Regions from separate parts of the Empedobacter sp. R132-2 genome, predicted to be linked through region 1. Evidence: riboswitches for the same ligand, from Rfam matches in the RefSeq annotation. Region 1 holds a riboswitch; each other region holds the start of a gene.
The links. Region 1 has a riboswitch for S-adenosylmethionine ahead of HXZ69_RS12645 (hypothetical protein). Riboswitches for the same ligand answer to the same signal wherever they lie in the genome.
Positions count from the first base shown of each region.

Region 2: it holds a riboswitch for S-adenosylmethionine, as region 1 does, so the genes downstream of both, HXZ69_RS10625 (hypothetical protein) here and HXZ69_RS12645 (hypothetical protein) in region 1, are expected to answer to the same signal.
Region 3: it holds a riboswitch for S-adenosylmethionine, as region 1 does, so the genes downstream of both, HXZ69_RS04375 (TonB-dependent receptor plug domain-containing protein) here and HXZ69_RS12645 (hypothetical protein) in region 1, are expected to answer to the same signal.

Region 1 is NZ_JACAGG010000033.1:12,608-20,058, forward strand. Features, by position in the region: gene HXZ69_RS12620 (hypothetical protein) at 1-332, shown strand, start outside; gene HXZ69_RS12625 (TolC family protein) at 479-1,861, shown strand; gene HXZ69_RS12630 (HlyD family secretion protein) at 1,866-2,858, shown strand; gene HXZ69_RS12635 (ABC transporter permease) at 2,865-4,046, shown strand; gene HXZ69_RS12640 (ABC-F family ATP-binding cassette domain-containing protein) at 4,081-5,970, shown strand; SAM-I-IV-variant riboswitch at 6,039-6,138, shown strand; gene HXZ69_RS12645 (hypothetical protein) at 6,182-6,427, shown strand; gene HXZ69_RS12650 (helix-turn-helix domain-containing protein) at 6,485-7,451, opposite strand, start outside.
Region 2 is NZ_JACAGG010000022.1:29,299-36,749, forward strand. Features, by position in the region: gene HXZ69_RS10595 (PDDEXK-like family protein) at 1-656, opposite strand, end outside; gene HXZ69_RS10600 (DUF3024 domain-containing protein) at 753-1,094, opposite strand; gene HXZ69_RS10605 (DUF6998 domain-containing protein) at 1,189-1,653, opposite strand; gene HXZ69_RS10610 (restriction endonuclease subunit S) at 1,691-2,914, opposite strand; gene HXZ69_RS10615 (type I restriction-modification system subunit M) at 2,904-4,463, opposite strand; gene HXZ69_RS10620 (hypothetical protein) at 4,687-5,094, shown strand; gene HXZ69_RS10625 (hypothetical protein) at 5,140-5,379, opposite strand; SAM-I-IV-variant riboswitch at 5,429-5,523, opposite strand; gene HXZ69_RS10630 (LexA family protein) at 5,568-6,026, opposite strand; gene HXZ69_RS10635 (Y-family DNA polymerase) at 6,027-7,295, opposite strand; gene HXZ69_RS10640 (GIY-YIG nuclease family protein) at 7,386-7,451, shown strand, end outside.
Region 3 is NZ_JACAGG010000004.1:137,974-145,424, reverse strand. Features, by position in the region: gene HXZ69_RS04415 (Mrp/NBP35 family ATP-binding protein) at 1-288, opposite strand, end outside; gene HXZ69_RS04410 (DinB family protein) at 423-884, shown strand; gene HXZ69_RS04405 (GNAT family N-acetyltransferase) at 917-1,414, shown strand; gene HXZ69_RS04400 (alpha/beta hydrolase) at 1,465-2,298, opposite strand; gene HXZ69_RS04395 (nitroreductase family protein) at 2,410-2,982, opposite strand; gene HXZ69_RS04390 (DUF2189 domain-containing protein) at 3,056-3,817, shown strand; gene HXZ69_RS04385 (aminodeoxychorismate synthase component I) at 3,833-4,792, shown strand; gene HXZ69_RS04380 (aminotransferase class IV) at 4,776-5,375, shown strand; SAM riboswitch class I at 5,434-5,537, shown strand; gene HXZ69_RS04375 (TonB-dependent receptor plug domain-containing protein) at 5,591-7,451, shown strand, end outside.

The sequences.
Region 1 (7,451 bases):
ACTTAGTTCCGAATGAATTAATCACAAAGGAAAATGTAAATCAAGTTAAATTTAATGATTTAAAAAAAGCGATTAATCAAGATGATTTAGTTTTAATTAATGTAAAATCGGGTCTTGATTATGATCCTGCCAACAAACAGAAATACATCGCCAAAACATATGTCTACATTAATATTCTAGACCTTAAAAATAATGCTTTAAAATATAGCGAAACAATTGGTGGAACTAAGTATATAGACGAAACAATCAATAAAAGTACGACGGATTATTTAGAGAAAATGATGAAAGAGTCATTAAACGAAACGTTGGATATTATTGATAATAAATATTAAATACATTGAACTATGCGCCATTTTTTTGGCAACTTTTGGAAGTCCTGAACCCTTAAAAAGTTTCAGGATTTTTATTTTTAATGATATTCTAATATTGACTTTTATTCATGGTATATTTTTTGTTAATTTTATGCTAAAATTATAGGATGCTTATTATTCGATATTTATCTTTTATTCCATTATTGACTTCTATTTCGGGATTTGCACAACAATTGATTGATCCGCAACTTCGATTGCCTGTTGAAAAAGCGATTGAGTCAAGTTATGAATTAAAAAATAAACAACTGGAAGTCGAAAAAAACAATTACCAATATGACGAAGTAAAAGGTAAACGACAACCAAATTTATCTGCAATTGCACTGGGTGGTTATCTAAACTCGAACGGAATCATCGATATTCCAACCAAATCAATCGATATTTTGTCCACAGAATTGTTTTCGGGTAATCAAAAATTCAATACCTCAGCAGGATTATTTACTGTCGGAATTAACGCTACTCAAATTATATTTTCGGGATTACAAATTCCAAATGCTTTGAATGCTATTCAGGAAAAAAGTACTGCTTTAGATTATTTGAAAGAAGCCGAAAAAGAAACTATAACCAAAGATATCTTACAAACCTATGATCAATTGATGTTATTGGTCAAAGTAGAAGAATTAATTTCAAATTCTGCAAAACGCTTGGATAAAGAGCATCTTAAAGTTCAAAAGGCAATTCAAAATGGTTTAGCTATTCCATACGATCGTGAAAAAATAAAATTAGCAATGCTAGAATTAGAAGCTCGACAAGTAGAACTGAATGGTAATCGACAATTACTGTACAAAAAATTAGAAACTTTAACGCATCTGTCTGAACAAGATCTTCAACAAATTCAATACGAACTAGCGCCAATTGACATTCTTGCTTCAAGTTATACTTTAGAAAATAAAAAAGAGTTGAAAGCACTTGAACACTCTGTGAAAGCTTACGAATTTATATATCAAAAAGAAAAAGGTTCACACTTACCACAAGTTTTTGCATTCGCGAACACCAATTATACGTCAATTTTTGGAAGTCGTTTCAAATTAAAAGATGTTGATATATTAGGTGATGTTAATTTGAAAATGAACCAATTTTCGATGTTTCCTAATATTTTGATTGGTATTGGCGCAAAATGGGAATTATTGGATGGCGGACAACATAAAAATAAATTAGCACAAGCGAAAACTGACATTTTAATAAATGAAAACAAGTTAAAAGATTCCCAAGAAAAACTGAATTTATTATTAAGTAAAAACAAAATTGATTACGAAACTTCTACTGAAAAATTGAAAGTAAATAATCAACAAAATACCATTGCAACAAATAATTTAGAAATCGCTTCAAGACGATTTCAAGAAGGATTAATAGATGTAACCGAACGTTTGGCTGCTGAAAATGATTATTACAAAGCCAATCTAGGTTATTATGCTCAAATCTTGGATCAACGCTCTAAAACCTACGAATTACTTCAAACTTCTGGAGAATTATTTAATAAATTATCAAATTAAAATCATGAAAAATAAATTATCCTATATTTTTGCTTTAAGCGGATTAATACTTTTTACAAATTGTAAATCATCTGACAAGGAAAATAGAAAAGAAGAGCAAACTATTTTTCAAGGTAAAATTGAGCGCGATCAAATTAGCGTTGTAACAAAAATTCCAGGAAAAATAGATCAAATATTAATTCACGAAGGTGATGAAGTAAAAAAAGGACAAACGCTTTTTGTCTTACAGTTACCAGAAGTTGATGCGAAGAAAAGTCAAGCAGAAGGTGCTGTAAATTCTGCCGAAGCTCAATACGAAATGTCAAAAAAAGGTGCTACAGATAATCAATTGAAACAATTGCGTGCAAAAGTTGCTGGTTTGAAAGAACAATTAGATTATGCAGAAAAATCAAATCATAGACTAAAAAATATGCTTCGAGATAGTCTTGTTCCGCAACAAAGTTATGATGAAGTTTATGCTAAATATCAAGGTGCTAAAAATCAATATTTAGCTGCAAAAGCGGAATTAGCTGATGCCGAAAATGGAGCGCGTGTAGAACAACAACGAATGGCTTTGGGACAAAAAGAGCGTGCTTTGGGAGCTTTGCAAGAAGTAGATGTTGCTGAGGCGGAAAGACACATCAAAGCACCACAAGATATGACGGTTGAAACAATTAATCTAAAAGTTGGAGAATTAGCTTTGGCTGGATATTCTATTGCAAACGGGATTTTGGAAGAAACTACATTTTTTAGATTTACAATTCCTGAGAATAAAATCGGACAATTGCAAAAAAATCAAATCGTCAATTTAAAAGTTCCTTATAAAAATAATATGGTTTTGAAAGGTAAAATTGTTTCGATAAAAGTGCTTAATTCGTATGCAAATATTTCGACTGCTTATCCTGATATTGATCAACAACAATCGCAATATGAAGTGAAAGTTGTTCCTGTTGACTATAAACAAGCTACTCAACTATTGACAAAAGCAAATGTAGTTTTAGATCTTAATGCTAAATAAATTCTGATGAAAACGATTTTTCATTTAATTATACGAGAATTCAAACTTTTCTTCAAGAATCCTGTTTTACCAATTTTATTCTTGGGAGCACCTATTATGTATGGTGTTCTGATCGGAAATGTTTATAAAAAAGGGAATGTAACCGATTTACCAATTATTGTTGTAGATGAAGATCATACGACGACAAGTCAGAAAATTATTCAGATGTTAGATGAAAATGAATCGGTGAAAGTTGCTGAAGTTTTACCTTCAACGTTTGATTCTAAGAATAAAGCTTTAGCAATCGGAGCTGAAGTTGTGGTTGTTATTCCTCGAAACTTTCAATCTGATGTACAACAAAAAAAATTACCCGAAATCGCTTATTTTGTAGATGCTTCAAACACGTTAACTTCTAATACAGCGGCAATCGCAATTACGACAGTTTTAACAACAATGAAAGCCGGAATTTCGATAGAAACAGCTCGGAAACAAGGCGTTCCTGAATATATTGCAACACAAAGCTACGAACCATTCAAATCAACGATGATTCGTCAAAATATCAGAAGTGGAAACTACTTATATTTTATGCTTCCAGGTGTTTTATTAACCGTATTACAACAGGTTTTATTATTAGGTTTAGCACTTTCATTTGCTTCAGAATTTGAGAATAGGACATTTAATGAATTGATCTTAAAATCATCCAATCCTTTTACCATTTTATTCGTCAAAACTTTCCCTTATTTATTTATGTCAGTATTTATATATATGCTGTATTACTGGTTCGGAATGTTTTATGACATGAAATTAGAGACCGAATTTTGGCCATTCTTCACTTCTTCTCTTGCATTTATTTTAGCCGTTTGTTTTTTAGGATTTTTAGTCAGCATTCTCCTTCCAAGCCAATTAAAAGCAACCGAAGTTTTGATGGTTGTTGCAACACCAAGTTTTATTTTAAGTGGATTTACATGGCCTTTAAGTCAAATGCCAAAATGGATTCAAGCAATTGCAGATTGCATTCCATTAACACATTATTTGAAAATATTCCGAATACTTTTCATCGAAAAAGGCGATCCTGCGTTAATTCAACCACATTTAAATAATCTAATTGTAATAGGAAGTATTTGCTTTATCTTATCTTTGGCTATTCTAATCGTTAAAATAAGAAAAGCTAAACAATCGATGAAACAAATCGGAACAGAAAAGATTTAGCATCTTTTTTTAACTACAAAACAGATAATAAACCATGAATTTTCTTACAGTTGAAAATCTAACCAAATCATATGGAATCCGAACTTTGTTTGAAGATGTAAATTTTCATGTGAATGAAGGAGACCAAATCGCATTCGTAGCAAAAAACGGAAGTGGGAAATCTACTTTACTTAAAATTTTAGCTGGATTAGAAACGGCTGATTCTGGCGAAGTTCGCCCAAATAAAGGTGTTAAAATTTTGATGTTAGATCAAAGTGATGACTTTGACGAAAATTTAAAAAGTGAAGAATATATTTTCAATCATTCGAATGAAGTTTTAGATATTGTTCGTCAATATGAAAACATGATCGAAAATGATCCAACAAATCCTGATTTAATTGATTTAATGGGAAAAATGGATGTTTTAGATGCATGGAAAGTTGAACCAACAATCAAGGAAATTTTATCAAAATTGAAGATTGATTTCTTGGAGCAAAAAATTGGAAAACTTTCTGGAGGTCAGCGAAAACGTATTTCTTTAGCAAAATTTTTGATTGATTTAAGTTTCGAAACTGGATATGTTCTTTTGATTTTGGATGAGCCTACCAACCATTTGGATATTGAAATGGTGGAATGGCTTGAATATTTCTTGAACAAAGAAAACAAAACATTGATTTTGGTTACGCACGATCGTTATTTCTTAGATGCAATTTGTACCAAAATTCTCGAAATGGAGGACAAAACATTGTATGTACATTCGGGAAATTACGAAACTTATATTACGAATAAAGCATTGCGTATCGAAAATCAAAATGCGACAATTGACAAAGCGAAAAACCTTTATCGTAAAGAGATTGAATGGATGCGTCGTCAACCACAAGCGCGTACAACAAAGTCTAAATCTCGTATTGATGCGTTTTATGATACTGAAAAAGTGGCTAAACATAAAATTGTCGATCAACAAGTAAAATTAGAAATGGTGATGACGCGTTTGGGTCAAAAAATCATCGAAATGGAACATGTTTCGAAAGCATTTGGTCAAAAGAAAATTTTAGATGATTTCTCTTATATATTCGCTCGTGGTGGAAAAATTGGTTTAGTCGGAAAAAATGGTGTTGGAAAAACCACTTTCTTAAAAATGTTAGAAGGAATCGAAACTATGGATTCTGGAACAATTGAACGTGGAGAAACCTTAAATATCGGACACTTTAAACAAGATGGAATAGAATTTAAAGGCGACGAACGTGTCATTGAGTTTGTGAAAGATATTGCAGATTTTTTCCCTCTTTCTAATGGAAAAGAAATGCGTGCAGAACAATTCTTAGAAATGTTTTTATTTACGCCAGAACAACAACATACATTCATCTCAAAGTTGAGTGGTGGAGAGAAAAAACGTCTGCAATTATTAGCAATTTTGTACAAAAATCCTAACTTTTTGATTCTTGATGAGCCAACAAACGATTTAGATTTACCTACTTTAACGGTTCTTGAAAGTTTCTTAGAAGAATATCAAGGTTGTTTATTAGTTGTTTCCCACGATAGATATTTTATGGATAAGGTGGTCGATGAATTGATGATTTTTGAAGGCGAAGGAAAAATTTCTCGTTATATGGGAACATATACAGAATATCACATCGAGAATAAAAACAAGCCTGTAACTGACGATAAAAAGATTGAAAAAGAAATCGTTATTCAGGAAAAAGTTGAATCGAAAGAGAAAGTTGTAGAGACAAAACCAAAAAAATTATCGTTTAAAGAACAACGAGAATTAGAAGAAATTAATAAATCTTTACCAATTCTTGAAGCCAAAAAAGAAGAATTAACGAATTTACTTTCCGACCCAAATTTAGGTTATGACAAAATCGCAACTATTGGAGAGGAACTTCAAAAAATTGTAAACGAATTAGAAGAAAAAGAATTTCGTTGGTTAGAATTAAGCGAATAAAAATATTGAAAAGGAACTTTTTTTGAGTTCCTTTTTTTGTTTTAAAAATTTATTCCTACATTTACTCTATCAATCATCAGGAGTTTCTGAAAAGTCAGAACACCAACCGAGCCAAAACCACGCTACGGTGGTATAGAATGAGGGCAAACGCCAAAATAAAAGGTTATTCTCCACTCTATCCTGTTGTTTTTATCATTAAAAAATTAAAACAATGGAAAATCTAAAAAATGAATTTGTCGTATTATTCCGTGAATTAACTGACAACGAATTAGTCGATCGCTTTAATCAAAATGTAGGAAACAGTTCTTGGAATTCTGCAAGAAGATGTTATGTCAAAACATTATTTGACGAATTACAATACCGTAATTTTGATAGCACAACCATAGAAAGAGGAAACACATTTTCGCTTCAACATTATGTAATATTAATTGAAAATAGATTAGAATATTTAGATTAAACATAAAAAAAGGAAAACTTGAAACAAGTTTTCCTTTTTATTTTATGGTAGACAATATTACTTACTCTGCTCTTTTATAAAATCATTAATCGTAACATTTAATCGTTTATTTCGGATATCTTTTTCAAAACGAATTGGTTCAGCAACACGTTCTGCACAATCTTTCATCCCACAATTTTCGCATGTAACCGCAACTTCTTTTACAGGAATTGATGGGTCATTCATAAATTTAATTTTACGTTGTGCTGATTTGTACAACACACCTATCGTTACGCTTCTTAAATAATTTGGATTGAATGGATCTTTCGTTGCTGAAGAAATTACATAATATTTTTGATTATTATTGAACGGATACAACGAAATTTGTGCAGAAATCTCATGATGATCATCTTGATGTTTTTCCAATTCTTTCAAAACATTTAACGAAACCCAACGACGACAATAATGCTCATCCGTTTCATTTGCTTGTGGCGATTGTTGTTGATTAAGGTGAAGTTCTTTCGTTAATTTATATGAATTTGAGCCAACTTTTGCTGACAAACGCAAGAAAAACAAATCACGAATATTAAAATGTTTGGGTAACAAATTTGTCATTCGTTGATAAACCGTCTCAGGAGATTCGGTATATTTTCCAAGAATTTCTTGAAATTTAGACAAATCATGATGCTCTATAGCAAACAAATTCTGCATATCCTTCAACAATTTTTCTTCTGGTAACAACAACGCTCCAGCAAAATAAGATGCATAAAAATTGTTTAACAATTGATCAAAATTATCGAAACTTGCCCACGAAAATGTATACAAACGCTCCTTCAAATCAAGGTAATTATAGCCTAATTCTTTCGCCAGAATAAATCGTTTTTGATCATTATCAGAATTGATATTGATATACAAAAGTTTTTTCTCTTTGATAAAAATAGAACGCAATTTCGCTAAATCCTTCCCTCCTAAAGAAGTGAAATCTTCATAAAGAATGGTATAATTATATTCCTCTTTCAGAATTTCTTCCATCGTTTCATTTTTT
Region 2 (7,451 bases), on a different contig from region 1:
AATTCTTGTGACATGGTATTAGCAGTTGTGTTGTTAGTTAATGATTTAACATGATTAGCATATTGTATAAGTGTTTCTCTAACGATAGGAGAACGAGCCGAAATCTCGATGCAACGCTCTAACCAATCCAATATTACTTCGCTATAAGAAACTTGTATATAATCTACAATCTCTTTATCAGCATTACTTGATTCATTACCTTGTAGAGTTAAATAAAGTAACTTGAATTGATCACCAAATTCTCGTTTTCCAAAATTTTGATAACGCAATAACTGATCATGTTGATCGCCAGCATATATTTTATTTTCTAATAATAAAGCTTGACTTTGCGAATTACGAATTAAAATATCTAAACGCCCAAACACAGAAGCGTCTTCTGTAATTACGGCTACATTTTGCATACCAAAATCGAAACTATCCTCGATTAATCCACTTCTTTTAAGCGTTTCAACAAAAGCTTCTAGAAATTTAGCCCCAAAGTTGTGCGAACCTTTCGGATTAAGTATTTCTGCTAGAATAGCTGAATGTGTATTTTCATAATGATCCACACCACAAATACGAAACATATTAAAATCTTCTCCATTAGCAGAAGATTTTAATTCCTTGTGTTTGTTAAACCATTTTACTTCATTCAGTAATTGGTCAATATTATTCATATATAAGTATTTTTTTAGTAGTTAGTTTTTAGTTTTTCCCCAACCTCGCCAAGCGACTTAACAACAACGATTGAAGTTGGGAGTGTTTTGTATTTTTTATCCAAAGAAGCAATGGAACTTATCTTCTTTTATAATCGCTAATAAATCTTGTAAATTATCAGCAATTGGGTGTGGATCGTACAATTCCCATTTACCAGAAGCTCGCATCCAATACAGTCTCCATTCATTTGTGGTTTTCGTAAAACGTATTTTTGCAAAATCGGACTGAATTAACTCATTCGGATTATTCCAAAATGGACGAATCGTATATAAAATGGCAGTATTCTTTTCCCAAGAATACCCAAAATCTAATTGTTTGCGTATCTCGTGATCTTCTGGTCGTAAGCCTTCTACAAATTGTTTAATATATGCTTCGCTAATACTAATTTCTTTTCCCATTTGTGTTGATTTTTATAGTAGTTTAGTTTTTCTTTACCCCTCCAACGTTGCCAAGCGACTTAACAACAACGATTGAAGTTGTGTGAGTTTTTGATTATGCTATTCTATTTATTCTATCAATATTAAAGTCCGATAAATTTAACTCCTTCAATTTATTTAAAGATAATCGATAAGGATACTTCCTTTCAGTTGGTAAGTGAGACAACAAATGTTTATAAATTATATCACCACGTCCATTAAAGATTTCTTCAAAAGTCCCATCCTTATTTATATTAATGGCAATAAAGTAGTCAGGCATTTTTGTTAAGTCCTTTGGAAAATAGAAATAGTTGTTGAATGAAGATTTAATTTGAACTTCCTTAGTTGAGTCACTGGTAAGAAAACCATCATATACCGCTTTATTATCTTTATGTAGGGTAATACCATAATATTCTGCGGCTAAAACTTCACCGATATCACCTACAAGCTTACCATCTAAAGTAAATTTCTTGTTATGATGGCTATATTTTTGTTGTAACTTTTCTATGGCTATAAAAAATTGCTCTAATTCATCTTTCATAAGTTTTAATAAATTTTAAGTAGTTTATTATTCATAATTACCCCTCCAACGTTGCTAAGCGACTTAACAACAGCGATTGAAGTTGAGTCAGTTTTTGGTTTTCACTGATGTGAATATTTATTATATCTCTTAATTTTGAAATTGTGTTTTCAAATAATCCTGTGATAAATTCATTTGGAATTAATAATTCAAATTGTTCAATTTGTTTACTACTTATATGAGGAATAGAAGTTCCTGTATGAACTTGTGAGCAATAATATTCAAAGTTCAAATTAATTAATGTTTGATAAATAAAATTTTGAATATGTGAATCACTTCTTAAGCATGCTACTCGCTGCGCTAAAATCATAGGCAATTCATGCTCGCCTATTAAAGACCAATTTTTACCAACTTTAGAACCGTCCATTCCAATTACAATATCATTAGTTTTTAAGAAACATCTCTCAATTCTTGGATTCATTTCTCCATCATAATATTTCAATGTATCCCATCTTAATGCTCTTTCAGTAACATTTTCTCCTCTTAAAACTTTAATACCATTTTCAAAAGAATAAAAATCGCTATCGAATGCAAACCCATTTAAAACATTACAAATATCTTTTAAGGTTCCAACCTCCCAACCCTCAGGGATTTCCTTTTCTAATTCTTGGTTGTACACCATTGCACCGCCAGAAGATTTATAAGGTTGTCCTTCTTCGTTCGGGAACTCAAAATCGACAAACCATTGTTTGTATAAGGTTTGAGCGGTGGCTTCCAACTTCTCACAGATTCGTTCGTTGACTTTTATTTTGTTTGCTACCGCTTGGTATTGGGCTACAATTTCGCGTTGTTTTTCGATGGATGGAATGGGTAATTCTACATCATTCATCTCATCCATATCAAAGAATTCATGGGCACTACCATGAGATTTAAATCGTGCATATCGGTCAAATTCTGGGCGTTTAAACCACATCAATAAATAATCTGGATTTAAAACATTTTCATCTTTAACCTCAAAAATTCGATATGAAGGAGATACAATACAACTTTCTCCTTTTCTTAATGCAATTGATATTTTATCTCCATTACGAGTAGTAGCTCTGTTAAAGACAAATTGGTTATGATGAGCCACGCGATATTTTGACAAATCTACTCCTATTGTGTTTGTCTTAGCTTTCTGAAAATATTTATTGTTACTTACTCCTTGTAATAAATCGTATTTATTTCCCTCATTGAATTCAACCTTTTCAATGATATAATCACCAAGTCGTTTATAATTCATAACCTAATGATTTAAATACGTTTACTACATCATTCTTTAAAGTTTGTTCTTGTTCAAATAAAGATGATAGTTCTGTTTTAATTTCATTCATTTTTTCATCAAAATTGAAATTCTCTTCAATGTTTTTGAAGTCAATGAATTTACTAGGAACTAAAGAATAATCTTTCTTACGAATTTCATCTATATGAACACTTTTACAGAACTCTTCAATATTTTGATAGGTTGATTCAAAATCCTTTTGTTGCCAATCATGATAGGTTTGTGAAATTTTAGAAATTGTAACTTCATCAAATTCGATAAATTTCTTTTCAAAAGGAACTCCCTCTCTTCTTAAATCAAAGAATAAGACTTCATTTCTTCTATCTCTATAATGTTTTGTAACATCATTTAACTCAACAGTACGTTCTAATTTGTTTCTATTGATAATCCACATAGAAACACTAATATCGGTAGAATAAAACATACTTCCTGGCAAAATCAGAATTGCTTCTACCAAGTCGTTTTCTATAATTTGTTTACGGATTTTGTATTCTTCACCACCACCCGAAAGAGCGCCATTCGCTAAGATAAAACCAGCTACACCGTTTTGGGAAAGTTTAGAAATCATGTTCAAAATCCACGCATAGTTGGCATTGGATTTTGGAGGAACTTCGTAACCTGTCCAACGTGGATCATCCGTTAATTCGTTTTCAGCGCGCCAATCTTTTAAGTTGAACGGCGGATTCGCCATGATGTAATCGGCTTTCAGTTCTTTGTGCTGATCGTCACTAAATGTATCGGCCGCTTTGTTTCCTAAATTGGCAGAAATCCCACGAATGGCTAAGTTCATTTTAGCCAGTTTAAATGTGGTATTCGTTAACTCTTGTCCGTAGATGGAAATGTCTTTTTTGTTTCCTTGGTGTTTCTCAATAAACTTCAACGATTGCACAAACATACCACCCGAACCACAAGAAGGGTCATAGATTTTTCCCTTGTACGGTTCAATCATTTCAGCAATCAAGTTTACAATCGACTTCGGCGTATAGAATTCACCTTTTCCTTTTCCTTCGGCAATAGCAAATTTGCTTAAGAAATATTCGTACACACGTCCCACGATATCTTGGGCTTCATCACGAAGCGTATCGATGTTGTTGATGGTATCCAATAAAGCCGAAAACTTAGATTGATCCAATCCCAATCTTGAGAAATAATTATCTGGCAACGCACCTTCCAATGATTTGTTGGTACGTTCTATGGTTTTAAGTGCAGTATCAACTTTTAAGGTAATGTCTTCTTGTTTGGCATTTTCGATGATGTACGTCCAACGTGATTCTTCTGGAAGATAGAATACGTTTTCAGCCTGATAAAATTCGGGTATTTCTAAGAAGGCTTCTTTACCTTCTGCAATCAATTCTTCTCTGCGTTTGATGAATTTATCACTTGCAAATTTCAAGAAGATTAAACTCAATACCACGTGTTTATATTCTGACGGTTCTATCGAACCACGTAATTTATTTGCTGCATCCCAAAGGATTTCTTCTGTACTTTTGGTTTGTACTTTTTTAGCCATAATTGTTTATCAATTCTTTGTTGTAAATATACAAATACAATAACTGCAAATAAAGTCTTATTAAGGGATAAAACTTTACGTAAAACCATATTTGTACTTTTTTTTCAAATATAATGAAGTATAGCGACAAAATAAGACGCTATGATAATAAACAACGAATAAAAAGGTAGAATAGGATAGAAGCTTTTGAAATAAAAAAGTATATTTATCAAAACTTAAATTGATGTGTCAAGTTTATTCTGATGTCACGTTTTGTACCTGTTCTGATTTTGAAATCGATCAAGTTCAATCATTAAAAAATTACTGGGTTTTGTATCGTTTCAATGAAGCGTTAGACCTTGTAATTGTCGGCGAAATAATGTTAGATGATATGTTGAAAAATTATAATCCAAATAATTTGGTTGAACTTGTACTAAAAAAACTAAATAACAATACGCTGTTTGATAAATCAATTGATTTTGAAGACAAAGATCGGTTACACGTTTCGATTGAATTGAATCAAGTAAACCTAAACTATGGGTTCGAATATGAAGCTAATAGTTGGTCAGAAATTGAATATGATTATTTTACTTGGGCGAATAGTTACGAAGAAAAAAATGGAGGAGAGGTAAAGCTTTACGAATTGTTATAAATTTATAAAATGAGCCGATTATTTATGCTAATCGGCTCATGTTTTTTAATAGTGTAATTTTTTTTCCTTTAGTAAAACCTTTTTCGCGAAAGAAATTGTATTTTCATTTTTAATGATTGAATAGTCAATTTCTCTTGATTCGAATTGATTAGTTAGTGCTTTTAGAAAGTGAGCTCGTGCAGCTACCCATCCAGTATTACCCACCTCTTTATTGAAGGAGTTAATTACTTCTTGATCTGAAAGTGAAATCAAGTTTTTTTCAAATTTTTCAGTTAAATTTTCCATTGTTTTGATACTTTAATTTATTAAACAGTATCAATCATTAAGAATTTAGAGAGTGACAATTTTTTGACTGAACAGCCCTCATCGCTTTACCACCGTGGTTTGTTAAACTCGGTTGGTGTACTTAATGTACTCTTGATGATTGAATCTTTTATAAAAGTATTAATTATGATTTAATATTCAAAATTAATTTAATTCCTCTTATGCCTCACCAAATCAGTTACAACTCCCAAAATAATGACAACATCTTCATCTTGTAATTGAATACAATTTTTGTATTTCGGATTAAGAGAAATCAATTGTTTGTTGATGGCATCATAACGTTTGAAAGTATATTCGGAATTGTTGACCGATACTACAATATCATCATGATGTCTGGGTTCGATATCAGATCGAATGATAAGTAAATCACCTTTCAGATATTCAGGATACATACTTTCGCCACCCACACGATTAAGATAAGTTGCTTCGGGATGATTCAGTAAAATTTCATCTAAACTAATATTATTTTGTACAAAATCAGCAGCAGGAGAGGGGAAACCTGCTGAAACATCACCAAAAAATTGAACAAATCGTTTTTCACCATCTGTTTTGATAGGGATATTGATTAACTCTTCTGAGAATTTGGGAACTTGAATAAAATGTACCATTTAATAAACATTTAAAATATCTGTAAATCTTGTTGTGTAGCAAGGTGATAAACGTTCTTGCTTCATTTTCCATTTTCTACGAACATCTTGCGAAGCTAATTTTAGCATATGATCGCCATAATTCGCATTTAATTTATCCATCACACTCATCAACGCTTTATGTTTTGGAGATTCTGTATGAAATAAATTCATCTGTGCTTGATTATCGGGCGTAATTGCGGAAACAATAACGCCTGCTTTTTTATAATCAGGAACTTTGCCTTCAGCAGGAACCAATTTATCCAATAAAAATAAAGCAGATTTGGACAAAACGATACTCGAATTCGAATCAAAATCTAAGGTTGTACTTAATGAGTTTGAAACAAATGATTGCTTTTCATCAAAACGATTGGTCATCACAAAAACAGTAATAATGTTGCATTTAGATTGTTCTTTTCTAAGCTTTTCGGCACAAGAAACAGCAAAAGTAGAAACACGCTCTTTCAGATTTTCATAATCATTGATTGTTTTCTCAAAACTACGAGTGGTCGCAATTGATTTTTTGCGTTGAACTTCATCTAATTTTAAAACGCTTTCGCCTAATAATTCTTTTTTCAAACGCAATTCGACGATGGAGAAATTACGTTTGATGTATTCATCTTCAAGCAAGGTGAAATCATATGCATTACGACATCCGATATAAGATAAACGTTTAGCTAAACGTCGCCCAATTCCCCAGATATCCTCACATTTTAACCATTTTAAGGCTTTGTTTATTTTCTCTTTCGAATCAATCATATAAACGCCGTTATGATGTTTCGGAAATTTCTTCGCAATTCGATTTGCTACTTTAGCTAAAGCCTTTGTAGGAGCAATACCAATACAAACTGGAATTTTGGTAATGGTATATATTTTTTGTTTAATTTCTTGGGCGTACTTTACCAAATCATAGTTATCAAAGCCTTTGAAAAGAAGAAAAGATTCATCAATCGAATAAATTTCTATATCAGGACAATAGGATTTTAAAATCATCATCACGCGATTACTCATATCCGCATATAAGGGATAATTGGATGAGAATACATTAATTTTATTTAATCTAAAATTATTCTCGTATTCAAAAGCAGGAGCACCCATTGGAATGCCTAAATCTTTTGCTTCATTAGAACGTGCAATTACACAACCATCATTGTTAGAAAGTACCACAACTGGCTTTCCATTTAGGGTTGGATTAAAAACTCGTTCGCACGAAGCATAAAAATTATTGCAGTCAACTAAAGCATACATCATGTTACAAAGTTGAGCAAATAAAGCGCTACAAGGTGTCGCGGAAAAGTGTTAAAAAATAATAATTAGAAATTGATTCAGTAAATTTGTGCCATGGTACTGAATGATAGATTGAAAATGTTGGTTGACCAAGTTCCAAAAAATATTTGTGGCGTGTAT
Region 3 (7,451 bases), on a different contig from region 1:
TGCTACAGCGATAATATTTTTAACACCTGGCAATTCAGAACCTTTGATTTCGTTCGGATTTTTTTCTTCAACTTCAACAGAAATGTTAAGTTTAAGATTTGACTCAGGTAAATTTTCTTTAAATGCATTTTTCAACGCAATTTCCAAACGCTTGCGTTCGTGCATTGCAGGCGAAGGAGAAACAATATCCAATATAATATCATTTCCCATCACTTGAGCGTTACGCATCCAATTGCGAATACCTAATTCTTCTAATACTTGATATATTTGATCTCTTGTGTAAGCCATCTTTTAATTTTAATGAGACAAAATTACGAAGAATCAAAGACTTTAAATAATCTAAAAACGTGATTTTAATTGTTTTGCTTTATAATTTGATAAATAGACTTAATTTGATGTATATTTAAACTTTAAATCTGACTATGGAAGAGCATATTATTTATCTGACGAATATAAGAAAACAGATTATTGATGAGCTTGAACAACACTCTCTAAAGCAACTACTTTATATACCTGTTGGCTATAAAAACAATTTGTTTTGGAATGCGGCTCACGTTTTGGCAACACAACAATTGATCCATTATTATTTAACCGATAATAGGATGTTGGTCGATATTCAGTTTATTCAGAAGTATAAAAAAGGAACAATCGGAAATACGGAAGTAACGGAAGAAGATGTGACAGAATTGAAGGAAATGTTGGAAAGTACACCAATGCAGATGTTCAAGGATTATCGTTCGGAAAAACTATCGTATTATCGATCATATAAAACAAGTTTTGGTATGACGTTAGAATCGATTGAAGATGCAATTTTGTACAACAATATTCACGAAGCAATGCATTTGGGCTATATGATGGCGATGAAAAAGAATATTCCTTTTTAAAATCAAACAGAGAATAAAATTTAAAAATTTAGATGTTAACATACAGAGATGCTAAACGAAGCGATTTAGAAAAAATAACAGAAATTTATAATTCTACAATAGCTTCGCGATTAGTAACTGCCGATACCGAACCAGTTTCAGTTGAAAGTAAAGTAAAATGGTTCGAAGAACATTCACCTGAAAAAAGACCACTTTGGGTTGTAGAAAATGAATCGAAAGACATTGTAGGTTGGGTAAGTTTTCAATCTTTTTATGGAAGACCAGCTTATGATGCAACTGTAGAAATTAGCATTTATTTAGATGCTATGCAACGTGGAAAAGGTTTAGGAAAACAAGTGTTGGAATATAGCATTACGAAAGCACCAGAATTTGGAATCAAAACGATTTTAGGTTTTATTTTTTCGCATAATGAACCGAGCTTGAAATTATTCAAGCATTTTGGTTTCGAAGATTGGGGAAATTATCCCAATATTGCAATTTTAGACGGAATAGAAAGAAGTTTAACTATTTTAGGAAAACGAATCGCATAAAAAACCCTCACTTCATTTGAAGTGAGGGTTTTTTATTTATCAGATAAATTTTATTTACCAATACTCCAAATCAATGCTTTTTCTTTAGTTGCTCTGTAAATTGTAGCATGTTCTTCTTTCGGTTCTGGAGAATAATTCCATTGTAGATTTGGAAGTTTTTCTTGCGTCAAAATATTCTTCAAATCATCTGTATAAGGTAAAATATCACTTGCTCCAGATCCTGCAAACCATAACTTTTTTGGAGTTGAAGGAAATTTAGCTAAATCATTTTTTGAATTCAATAACATTTTGTGATCGTTCCACCAAAGTGAAGGATCAATTGCAATATAATAATCAAACATTTCTGGTTGTTTCAGAAAAGTTTCCATGATAAATAATCCAGCCAACGATTCGCCAATAATTCCTTTATTATTTTTAGTGCGATACTTTTTCGTGATTTCAGGAAATAACTCATCCTTGACAAAGCTTCTAAATTGATTAGAACCTCCCACAACATCGGCTATTTTTTTATCTTCTTCATTTTCAGTTGGTGGACTCAAATCTTTGCGACGTTGTATATTTTCTATTCCAACCAAAATAACTGGTTTTATTTTTTTCGAAGTAATCAAACTATCTAATGTGTTTGCAATATGTGGAAAATCTTCTTTTGTTCCGCCATCAGGCATATACAAAACGGATAACGAATCCTGAGAAGTCGAATATTCTTTTGGAACCCAAACATTAATAACTCGTTTTTCATTTAGAATTTTAGAATCAATTGTAAATGTTTCGTGTTTCGGGATTGGATCGTTGTAAACAGGCAGATTAGAGTTTTTGCAAGATGTAAAAAAACTAATAGAGATTACAACTAATAAGTAGTTAAAAATAGATTTCATGTATTTCATATTAAAGTATTTAGTCAAATATACAAAAATCATAAAGAGTTGATTTTCTATTTAATAAAAAAGACCACTAAAAAATTAGTAGTCTTTTTCAAATTATTTTCTAAAGAGTTTTTAATACTCTAAAAATCTCACTTTATTTTCGATTGGTTGACGAACAGCTTCTGGAGAATCTCCTTCAATTTTTCCCATATAGAAAACACCAACACATTTTTCGCCTTCTTCCATAGTTGTAAACTCATCAACATTGGCGATAATGTTTGCTGGAGAAGACCAATATGCACCAATCTTTAGCGCACTTGCCATTAACCACATATTCTGAACAGCCATAGAAGTTGCAGCTAATTCTTCCCATTCAGGATTTTTTTCTGTGTTGATAAAATTGATTAATACAATTTTATTCGACTTATCACATTTCTCAATTAATGCATTTATTTTTCTGTCGCTCAATTGATCTGTTGGCGTTCCTTGCACATAAACACGCTTTACGTATTCGCGGAAACGGTCTTTTGCAGGTCCTTCTAAAACAACAAAACGCCAAGGTTCTGTTTTTTTATGAGATGGCGCCCAATTTGCTGCCTCAAAAATTTGATTCAATTCTTCGCGCGTAATTTCTTCTTGATTGTATTGCGGAGGAAATATAGAGCGTCTATTTTTTATGATTGATAATAAATCGTTTGCATTCATGTTGTAACAATTATTAATTTTTATTCTACTAATCAAGCAAATTTACATTAATTTCAATTAAACCAACGTTAAGATGAAAACATTAGATTACAACAAAATTGAGTATTACAAAAACAATAAATTCCAATTTGATATCGGAAAATATTTCAATCAATCATTAGAACTTTTCCAAAATAATTGGCAGCCATTTGTTATTTATGCTCTTGTTGCAGCTATTGTTTATATGTTTACTTCCTTCACTATAATCGGATTGCTTTTTGTGATGTATCCACTTATAATGGGATTTATGATTGGAGCAGAACGTGCCGAAAACAAAATGTCATTAGAACTAGGTGACTTTTTTGGAGGTTTCAAAAATATAGGAAGCTATTTCCTTTTAACACTTATCGTAATGGGAGTTGCAATAGTTGTAATGTTACCATACATTATTTTTTCTTTTTTACCACTTATGTTTAATGATCCCGAAAATGTAAACTCAGCATTAATGATTGGTTCATCGCTTTTTGGTATGTTATACATCTTAGTGGCGACAGTATTTTTATTGTTCTTACAAGCGTGTATTTATCTGGCTCCGTATCTTATTCATTATGGAAATATGAGCGCTATTGACGCAATGAAAACTTCTTATGCAATCGTAAAAAAGAATTTTTGGTGGATGATTCTAATAGCTATTGTTGTTAGTCTGGTTGCTTCAATAGGAGCTATTGCTTGTTATGTGGGTGTGTTAGCAACTTATCCAATTGGCTATATGATGGTTTATTTTATGTTAAAAGATATGATTTTGACAGATGATGAAAAAACAGAAATTGATCTACTTGGTACAAACCAAGAATAATATTAATTTTATCGAATGTTAGCAAAGCATTCGATTTTTACGAAAATGAATGAATTGGGAGCTGCAAAAGTTCCCTTTTTTTTTATGATCGATTTTTTGAAAGAAAATGGAGAAGTAATTCCGTTAAATGAATTACCTGATGAGATAAAATTTGAAGTAGATTCAACAAAAAAAGAATCTTTTCAGAAAGATTTTAAATTCAATAAATTCCCGATTTCCTTTGACGAATATTTGCCAAAATTCAATTATGTTCACGATAATATTTTGTTTGGAAATTCATATTTAACGAATTTAACGCTTCCAACAAAAATTGAAACTGATTTGTCTTTGAATGATATTTTTCAGTTTTCTGAAACAAAATATAAATTGAAATATAAAGACGAATTTGTTTGTTTTTCTCCCGAACGTTTTGTGAAAATTGAAGCTCAAAAAATCTTTTCAAATCCAATGAAAGGAACCATTGATGCCTCGATTCTAAATGCGAAGCAACTTATTTTGAATGATGAAAAAGAAGCTGCCGAACATGCTACAATTGTCGATTTAATTAGAAATGATTTGAGTCTTGTTTCAGAAAATGTTGAGGTAACAAATTATCGCTACATGGATGAGGTGAAGACAAATGATGCAACACTTTTGCAAGTGAGTTCTGAGATAAAAGGTGATTTGAACGATGATTATTACCAAAACTTAGGAACGATTTTCGATCAACTTTTACCTGCAGGTTCTATTTGCGGTGCTCCCAAAAAGAAAACCGTCGAAATTATTTTAGAAGCAGAAAAGTATCATCGTAATTTTTATACAGGAGTTTTTGGTGTTTTTGATGGAAAAAATCTTGATAGTGCTGTGATGATTCGTTTTATTGAAAATAATCAAGGCGAATTGTTTTTCAAGAGTGGAGGAGGAATAACGGCAAAAAGCAAAGCGAAAGCAGAATACGAAGAATTAATTCAGAAAGTATATGTTCCAATTTATTGAATCGATTTGTTGTGTGAATAAACAACTTCGAAATTTAGAATTTCATCAAGCGAGATTTGATCGAACAAGAAATGATAATTTTACTGAAATCAATCCGATTTTATTGAACGAAATTATTAAGTTTCCAACAGATTTAACGGATGAAAAATATAAAGTTAGAATTGTTTATGATCGAGAAATTCAATCGGTAGAATTTCAACCGTATCAAATCAAACCAATTGAAAGTATTCAACTTTTTGAGATCGAAAATAAAATTGATTATTCCTACAAATATTTAGATCGTTGGTTTTTTGATGAGTATTTAAAAGAATCAAAAACAGATGATTTGGTCTTGGTGAAATCAAATTATATTACCGATTGTATTTATTCGAATATTGTTTTTTTTGACGGTTCTCAATGGATCACGCCGCGAAGTTTTTTGTTGAAAGGAACAATGAGAGAAGCTTTGTTGCAATCAGGCGAAATCATTCAGAAAAATATAAAGGTTTCAGATCTAGTTAACTTCAAATCATTCAAACGAATCAATGCAATGATGAATTTGGACGAAAGTCAAGAGTTAGATATTTCATTGTTAATTCAATAACTCTATAAAAATGATAGAGTATTATTTGCATTTTCATTTTTTAACATTACCTTTGCATAACTTATCAAGAAAGGTGGAGGGATTGGCCCTGTGAAACCTTAGCAACCAGATGACTTATAATCTAAGGTGCTAAATCCAACCTATTAGAGGGAAAGATGAGTAAAAGTATTTCACTTTTATCTGTTGGTTTCTTGAAAGTTTTATGAAAATTAAAAATGAAAAGAAACAAATTTTTACTTGCTTCATTCGCATTTATTTGCGCATCTACACTTTTCGCTCAAGAAGTTGAAAAGGAGGAAACAAATCTTAACGAAGTTATTTTAATCGGTGGTCGTACATCAGAAAGAACGGTGGTTAATTCGTCAGTTCCTGTCGATATTATCGATGTTGAGAAATTGAAAACGTCTTCTCCTCAATTGAGTGTAAATGATATTTTGAATGTGGTTATTCCTTCTTTTAATTCGGTTCGTCAATCATCTGCCGATGGAACGGAGCATATCGATCCTGTGACGTTGCGCGGAATGGGACCAGATCAGGTTTTGGTTTTGATTAATGGAAAACGTCGTCACACAACTTCGTTGGTGAATTACCAAAATACGGTAGGGAATGGTTCTGTAGGAACAGATTTAGGTGCAATTCCGATTTCGGCGATCGATAAAATTGAAGTTTTACGTGATGGTGCGGCTGCGCAATATGGCTCTGATGCGATTGCGGGAGTTGTAAATATTGTTTTGAAATCTAAACCAGGAGGTGACGCGTCTTTGACGTATGGTCAGACTTCTCGAAATGATGGTGAAACGTATAATTTTAACGGAAGTTATGGAACGAAATTAGGACAATCAGGTTCAATTGTTTTTTCGGCGGTTGTAAGTGAGCGCAAGAAAACGAATCGTTCAAAAGATCATAATTTAGATATTTTTGGAGATAATTTCGCCTACGATTTTGCAGATGATCCAGATGCAGCAAGAGCTGCGGATGATGCTAAAATTGCTGCTTTAGGACTTTCGAGAAAAGATTTTAGATTTCAAATTGGAGATGCGGCAATCAAAAATCAACAATTTTTTGTAAATGCTGAAACGGCGATTAATGATCGATTAGATTTTTATTCATTTGGAGGCGTTTCATTACGCCAAGGAAATGGATTCGGTTTTAGAAGATTGCCAAGCGAATTGTCTGAAGATGCGTTAAAAATTTATCCAAATGGTTTTCAAGCAACGTTAAAATCTAATGTAAATGATTATTCAAATTCGACAGGATTACGTTATTCATATGATGGATGGAAAGTTGACTTGAGTAATACTTTTGGTTTAAATTCATTCAAATATGATTTAGAAAATTCAATTAATCAATCATTAGGTTTAAATTCTCCAACCGATTTTTATGCAGGGAAACATCAATTTTTACAAAATACAGTCAATTTAGATTTTTCGAAACGAATCAATCAAAATGTTAGCTTAGCGTTTGGAGGAGAATATCGTTTTGAACAATATAAAATCGAAGCAGGAGATGAAGCTTCTTACACAGGTTCTGGATCTGAATCTTTTGTAGGATTTTCTCCATTAAATGCTGTAAAAGGTGATCGTCATTCAGTTGCGGCTTATGTAGATGGAGAATTGAAATTTGGAGATTTTACGGCTGATTTGGCTGGACGTTTCGAAAATTACTCAGATTTTGGAAGTACAATCAACGGAAAATTAGCGATGCGATATGAATACGCAAAAGGATATTCGGTTCGTGGAGCAATTTCAACAGGATTTAGAGCGCCTTCTTTACAACAAAAATACTTTAGTAATTCATATACTGATTTATTCTTGAATGATAATGGAGATCAAGTTTTGGTTACAAAAGGAATTATCCAAAATGAGTCTGAATTGTCGAGAGAAATTGGTTTGGATAAATTGAAAGAAGAAAAATCAATCAATGCAAGTTTAGGTTTAACATTTCGTCCGACTTCAAAATTATTCATCACATTGGATGGATATTTTATAAAAGTTGATGACCGAATTGTCTTAACTTCTGATATCACAGATCCTGCTTTAGAAAAATATAATGTAGCGACAGCGCGTATTTTTACGA